Regions from separate parts of the Hymenobacter cellulosilyticus genome, predicted to be linked through region 2. Evidence: riboswitches for the same ligand, from Rfam matches in the RefSeq annotation. Region 2 holds a riboswitch; each other region holds the start of a gene.
What was found. Region 2 has a riboswitch for S-adenosylmethionine ahead of MUN79_RS01030 (O-acetylhomoserine aminocarboxypropyltransferase/cysteine synthase family protein). Riboswitches for the same ligand answer to the same signal wherever they lie in the genome.

Region 1: another riboswitch for S-adenosylmethionine. It lies ahead of metH (methionine synthase); the one in region 2 lies ahead of MUN79_RS01030 (O-acetylhomoserine aminocarboxypropyltransferase/cysteine synthase family protein).
Region 3: another riboswitch for S-adenosylmethionine. It lies ahead of MUN79_RS13090 (ATP-grasp domain-containing protein); the one in region 2 lies ahead of MUN79_RS01030 (O-acetylhomoserine aminocarboxypropyltransferase/cysteine synthase family protein).

What each region holds. Positions count from the first base shown of each region.
Region 1 is NZ_CP095046.1:725,255-727,510, forward strand. It holds gene MUN79_RS03665 (PA14 domain-containing protein) at 1-1,086, opposite strand, end outside; SAM riboswitch class I at 1,204-1,313, shown strand; partial or broken gene metH (methionine synthase) at 1,385-2,256, shown strand, end outside.
Region 2 is NZ_CP095046.1:201,169-203,424, reverse strand. It holds partial or broken gene MUN79_RS01030 (O-acetylhomoserine aminocarboxypropyltransferase/cysteine synthase family protein) at 1-946, opposite strand, end outside; SAM riboswitch class I at 1,328-1,440, opposite strand; gene MUN79_RS01025 (LysM peptidoglycan-binding domain-containing protein) at 1,616-1,924, opposite strand; gene MUN79_RS01020 (hypothetical protein) at 2,149-2,256, shown strand, end outside.
Region 3 is NZ_CP095046.1:2,673,268-2,675,523, reverse strand. It holds gene MUN79_RS13095 (hypothetical protein) at 1-470, shown strand, start outside; SAM riboswitch class I at 652-745, shown strand; gene MUN79_RS13090 (ATP-grasp domain-containing protein) at 1,113-2,171, shown strand; gene MUN79_RS13085 (LLM class flavin-dependent oxidoreductase) at 2,175-2,256, shown strand, end outside.

The sequences.
Region 1 (2,256 bases), 520 kb from region 2:
CGAAACGCCCTGCACATTCTTGTAGGCCAGGTCAATCCGGTAAAAATACCCCGCCTCCAACTGGTAGACCATGTCCACCGGAATCGGGGGCTTGCGGGAGCCGAAGTATTCCGGCTCGTACTTTTCCATGGTTAGCACGTCGTCGCCGGCAAAGCGCACGTCGGTAGCGTCGTCCCACTCGGTATGCAGCACGTAGATTCCTGATTCGGGGGCGTAGACATAGCCCGTCCAGCGCACCGAGAAGCCCGCGCCGGGTGCGCCGGGGGCGGGGGCTGCGCCGCGCCAGGTCACGTTTACCACCGGCTCCACCCGACTATGCACCGCCGCGCCCCGCACCGAGCCGGCATAGTAGGTAGCCTGCAGCCCGATGCCACCGGGCACCTTGCCGGCCACGGTCACGCCCCGGCTGGGCTTAACGGCCGTAGAGGTTGTCGGAGCAGCTTTTTTGCCCGGCGGGGCCGATACAATATGAATGGTACCACCGGCTGCCGCTGCTTTCGGGGTTACAAAAGGCTGGGCCGTAACGGGCAGGGTCAGGTACAAGTTGCTGGTTGGAATCGGCTTCGGCTCCGCCGTAGAGCCCGGCAGCCGCCAGGCCAGCAAGGCCTTTGTGACGCGCTCTACCTGGTAATACTCGACCCGCACGGAGTAGTAGCGGCCGGCCGTAAGCTTCATAGTGGCACTGTCGCGCTTGGTGGGCTGGTCGGCCCAGGAGTTTAATAGCGGCCGGCCCCCAATCCAGACGCGCATACCGTCGTCGGTAGCCATTTGAAACGTGTACACGCCCGTTTTGGGGGCATACAAAAAGCCCGTCCAGCGCACCGAAAACCACGTTCCGGGCACGCCCGGGCCGGGCGACACAGCGTATCTGACGGGCTGGCCGGGGCCGTTTTGCCGCCGGCTCCAGTCGAAGTCAATGGCAGCATCGGTGCGGGTCAGTACCAGCTTTTCGAAGTTCTTGCCCTCGTAATACTGCCCGCGCAGGCCGTGCTCGGTGGGGCGGGCTGGAGTCTGGGCAGGCAGGGCCCGGCCGGGCAGCAGCAGTAGAAGGGCAGCGAAAACTCGGCTCAGTAGAGGTAGACGCATAGCAACGGTAGATAAAGCAGGATTATGACCCCAATAAAGGCAGGTAAGGCTCTTAGGCAACGCTGGAGGGCCGGGTAAAATTGGATTCCGGAATTTCCTGCCTTATCTTCGCTTTGTTACTTATCCAGAAAGACCGAGGGACTGGGCCCGACGACGTCTTGGCAACCTGAAATAAAACAAGGTGCCAACTCCCATTCCGTAGCTCCGGCTCCGGGAGAAGATAAGTGCAGGACGCGCCCCCACGCGGCTCTTTCTGGATAGGCACTTTTTCGCCGCTAGTTTCCTTAGAAGAGCCGATATGCAACCGACGACGTCTCGCCCCGATTCCCCGCTTTACGACATTCTGCAGCAGCGCATCCTCGTGCTCGATGGCGCCATGGGCACCATGATTCAGCGCCACACGCTGGACGAGGCCGACTTCCGCGGGACCCGCTTTGCGGACCACCCCAAGCCTCTGCGCGGCAACAATGACTTGCTTAGCCTGACCCGTCCCGACATCATCCGGGGTATTCACGCCGACTACTTCGCCGCCGGGGCCGACATGGTGGAAACCAACACGTTCAGCGGCACCACCATTGCCCAGGCCGACTACGGGCTGGAGCATATCGTGTATGAGCTCAACTTCGAGTCGGCGCGCATAGCCAAGGAAGTAGCCGACGAATTTACGGCGCAGAACCCCGACAAGCCCCGCTTCGTGGCCGGCGCCATTGGGCCCACCAACCGCACGGCTTCGTTGTCGCCCGACGTGAACCGGCCCGGTTTCCGCGCCGTAACCTTCGACGAGCTGGCTACTGCCTACTTGGAGCAGGTGCGCGGGCTGGTGGAAGGCGGCTCCGATACGCTGCTGATTGAAACCATCTTCGACACGCTCAACGCCAAAGCGGCCCTGTATGCGGTGCAGAAGTTCTTCGACGAGGGCGGCAAGGTCGTGCCCGTCATGATTTCGGGCACCATCACCGACGCTTCGGGCCGGACGCTGTCGGGCCAGACGGTGGAGGCTTTCTGGAACTCTATCAGCCACTTGCCCTTGCTGAGCGTGGGCCTGAACTGCGCCCTGGGCGCCGACCAGCTGCAGGTGTACGTGAAAGAGCTGAGCCGCATTGCCGACGTGCATATCTCGGCCTACCCCAACGCGGGCCTGCCCAATGCCTTCGGCGGCTACGACGAGTC
Region 2 (2,256 bases):
CTCGAGCCAGGTGGCAATGCGCAGGGCGTTTTCCACGGTGCGGTCTACCCTCAAACTCAGGGTTTCGAGGCCGATGAGCAGCTGCCAGGAGTTGAAGGGGCTGATGGCCGGGCCAAAGTCGCGCAGGCCTTCTACCCGGGCCCGGATGATAAAGGCGATGTTGCCAAACGGTCCGTTCTTGCCGAATACGTCATTGAAAATGAGGCCGTGGTATCCTTCGGATGGCTCCGTAAACTGCGGAAACTTGCCGTTGCCGAAGTCATACTTGCCACCGTCCACAATCACGCCGCCGATGCTGGTGCCGTGCCCGCCAATCCACTTCGTGGCCGACTCAACCACGATGTGGGCGCCGTGCTCCAGGGGGCGAAACAGGTAGCCACCCGCCCCAAACGTATTGTCCACTACCAGCGGCAAATCGTGCTTTTCGGCAATGGCAGCAATTCGCTCAAAGTCCGGTACACTGAAGCTGGGGTTACCGATGGTTTCGAGGTAGATAGCCTTAGTCTTCTCGTCAATCAGGTCTTCAAACGAGGCTGGGTTGTCGCCGTCGGCAAAGCGCACTTCGATGCCCAGGCGCTTGAAGGCCACTTTAAACTGGTTATAAGTACCACCATACAGGTGGGAGCTGCTCACGAAATTGTCGCCGGCCTGCAGAATGTTGTTTAGGGCAATAAACTGGGCAGCCTGCCCGAGCCCGTAGCCAAAGCTGCCACGCCGCCTTCCAAAGCTGCTACGCGCTGCTCAAACACGTCGGTGGTGGGGTTCATCAGCCGGGTGTAGATGTTGCCAAACTCCTTCAGGGCAAACAGGTTGGCCCCGTGCTCAGCGTTTTTGAACACGTACGAAGTCGTTTGGTAGAGCGGCACGGCGCGGGCTCCGGTTACGGGTCGGGCTGCTGGCCGGCGTGGAGTTGCAGGGTCTCGAATTGCAGGGCTTGCGTGGACATGATAAGGCTGAGTTAGAAAGTCTTTGGAATGAAGTTTCAGATTGTCAGCTGGTTGAGGTCATGGCGACGGCAACCAGGAATACATCCGGAGCCCGCAAAAGGCTGCAACGGAGCCAGGCCAAACCCTGCGACGAAGCGGGCCCGCAAGGGCCGCAAGCGGTGGGGAAGCCTAAAAAAGGAGGGGAGGGGAGAAGCTAGGCGCTCAGGGGCTAGCAACAGCAACAACACGTGGTCCAACAGCACATTCGCATTCGTTCGGCCAGCCGGGCCGAAAACCCAGGGGCAGAAATGCGCAAACCCATCGGCGAAGCAGCCGGCACGGAGGCGGCTGACGCGGACGGGGTAAAGAAAGCGGAAGCAGGGTTGTTTTCCATGGTACTCGACTTATAGCTCCCGCAGGCCTTACGCCATGCGGGCAGGAATTGGCACCTTTCATCAGATGAAGGTTGCCAGCGGGTCAGGGAGCCTGTTCTCTCGCCGCTTCTGTATAAATTCTTTCAAACTGTCCCATCGTTCTGGGAGAGTACCGGGTTGGTGACTGCAAATGTACACCTGGAATTGAAAAGACCAAATTCCGGGGAAAGTTTTTTATTTTTTCCAGAAAATGGACGAAAAAAACGCCGCCCGAAGCTCGGACGGCGTTTCCAACCTTTTTCTGCAAAAAAGGACCTAAAGGGTAGGTAACGTTAGCTGCTGACCCACTTCGATATGGTCGGGGTTAGCGCCAATAATGGCTTTATTTGCTTCGTAAATCTGGTGCCACTTGGAGGCGTCACCGTAGTGGTGCTTGGCAATCTTCGAGAGCGAATCGCCGCTTACCACAGTATAAGAGTCGCCTTTTGCGGCGGTAGGTTGCGCTGCGGGGGCCGCAGCGGCGTTATTATTTCCGAAAAAATCGGTGGCTCCGGCGGCGGGCTTGGCCGCTGGCTGAACCGGTTTTTCTTCGCCTTTATTGCTGAGGAAATCGAACAGTCCCATGGTTATGTGTCGGTTAAGGTGAGGGGAGTAGACGCTACCGCATGTGCCTGACGGCCACGGTATCAGGGCTTAGTACGCCCTCAGGGTAAATTGGTTGTGGCCCGCCAAGCCCAACGCTGCCGGCCCTAACTCTTTGGATTTTGCCCCGTAAGAACCGCAACGCTAGCCGCTATTTGGCGAGCCGGCGCTGTCGTTTTAATCCCTTCTCCAAACCCTTTTCCACCATGAAAACTCTCCCCACTTCCTTTCGCCTGCTCGCCAGCCTGATGATGCTGACTGTTCTGTTCCTGTCTGCCTGTGGTAGCAAGGAAGGCAAAGTTGAAGGCGTCAAT
Region 3 (2,256 bases), 2.5 Mb from region 2:
ACCTACCCGGCAAAGCCTACTCCGGCCTGCCCCTCGACTCGATGACCCATGACTTGCACCGCGGCTATTACGAAGCAGCCCGCGCTAATGGCCGGTTTGCGGGCGTGGCCCCGGCCGGCGACGCCTGGCTGCGGGCCGTGCAAACCGGCGTGGCCCAGCGCAACCCCTACCAGCCCGAACCCGGCAAGCTCGACCTGTGGGGCGAAGACAACTACCACCCCGGCACGGCCGGGGCCTACCTGAGTGCCTGCGTATTGTTCGGCGAAATCACCGACTATGACCCGCGCCGCCTCGGTTCTCGGGAAGAGGCCGCCGCCGCGCTGGGCCTATTGCCCGAACAGGCCGTGGCTCTGCAGCGCGTGGCGGCCGAGCAAGTGCTGGCAGCTAGGCCCAGGGCTTTTTCTGTGGCGCACGGCCCGCGCAAAGCCCGCAAGAACAAAGTGAAGGTGAAAGCCAAAACCGACGCCTAGCGGCTGAAAGCCACTCATTGACGTTATCCGGCAAAGCCCCGCGGAACCTCTGCGGGGCTTTGCTGTTTATAGGCTACTCTGCGCTAAGAAGGCAGGAAAATCGGGGCCCGGCCGGGGTATTGTAACTGTGCCGTGCATCGCCTTACCTTTGCAGAGTCAATTCTTTCTGACCAAAGGATTGTTTTTATACAGAGGCGTGGAGAGACAGGCTCGACGATACGCCGGCAACCCCCAGTGATGAGCTGGAACGGTGCCAAGTCCTGACCATATAAAAACAAGTTGCCGTGGACACTGCCAACAACTTTTCTGCCTTCTCCGCTGCTTTCGTAGCCCAGCCCCAGTCTGCTCCTGCCGCAGTCTGTTGTTGGCCTCTGGCCGGCGCTGGCTGTTGTTGCTAGTCACGCCCACTTCTCCCCTGCCGGCTGACCAGCCAGTTTCCGCTGTGTTGGTTTTGCTTTGCCGCCCTGGCTTGTAGCCTGCTGCGTCCCCTGCCTTGCTTGGCTTTAACCAAACAGCTCCCGCTGCGTTGCGGCGCGTCTGTCGGGTTGGCCTGTGGGGTTTTCGGCGCTAAGCGTCTTTAGAGCGGCTAAGCTGTCGGCGGCTGTTACCCGTCTGCCGCGCTACTGCGGCCGGGCCCTTCCCTTGTCACACTTCTTTTTCTATTACAACCCCATGGCCCAGCCCCAAAAGCCGATTGGCATTTATTACGAGCACCCCGAATGGTTTAAGCCCCTGTTTGCCGAGCTTGACCGCCGGGGCCTGCCCTACGAGAAAATTGACGCGGCCCACCACCTCTTTGACCCGGCCGAACAGGAGAGCCGCTACTCCCTGGTTGTGAACCGGATGAGCTCTTCCGCCTACCTGCGCGGCCACGGCCAGGGCATCTTCCACACGGCCGGTTTTGCCACTCACCTGGAGCGTATCGGCACCCGTATTATCAACGGCTCGGCCGCTACGGCCATCGAAACCAACAAGGCCCGCCAGCTTTCCTTGTTTGCCTCGCTGGGCTTGAAATATCCGAAGTCCTTCGTGGTCAACCACGCCTCCCGCATTGCCGACGCCGCCCAGCAACTGCAGTTCCCCATTGTGGTGAAAGTCAACATTGGCGGCAGTGGCGCGGGCATTATCCGCTTCGACACGATTGAAGGTATTCACGCTGCCGTCGAAGCCAACCAGATTGATCTGGGCATCGACCAGACGGCCCTGGTGCAGGAGTACGTGACGCCCCGCGGTGGTAACATTCACCGCGTGGAAACCCTCGACGGCAAGTTTCTCTACGCCATGAAGGTGTTTACGACCGGGGAAAGCTTCAACCTGTGCCCGGCCGAAATCTGCCAGATTCCCGAGGAGCAGTCGGCTGAGTTCTGCCTGACCGAAGCACCCAAAAAGGGCATTCAGGTGGAAGCCTTTACGCCCCCAGCGGAGGTAATCGAAGCCGTGGAGCGCATCGTGGCCGCCGCCAAAATCGACGTGGGCGGCATCGAGTACCTGATTGACGACCGGACCGGCGACGTGCTTTTCTACGACATCAACGCCCTGTCCAACTTCGTGGCCGATGCCGTGAACGTGGTCGGCTTCGACCCCTACGCCCGCTTTGTGGACTACCTGGAAACCCAGATCGGGACGACTGCCGCTGCCCAGCCCGTTGCCAAGACTACTGTTTCAAACGCTCAACAGCCGGTTGCGGCTTCTATTCACTAAGTCATGCGGTACGGATATTGGATGCCCGTTTTTGGCGGGTGGCTGCGCAACGTCGAAGACGAGAACATGCGCGCCGACTGGGACT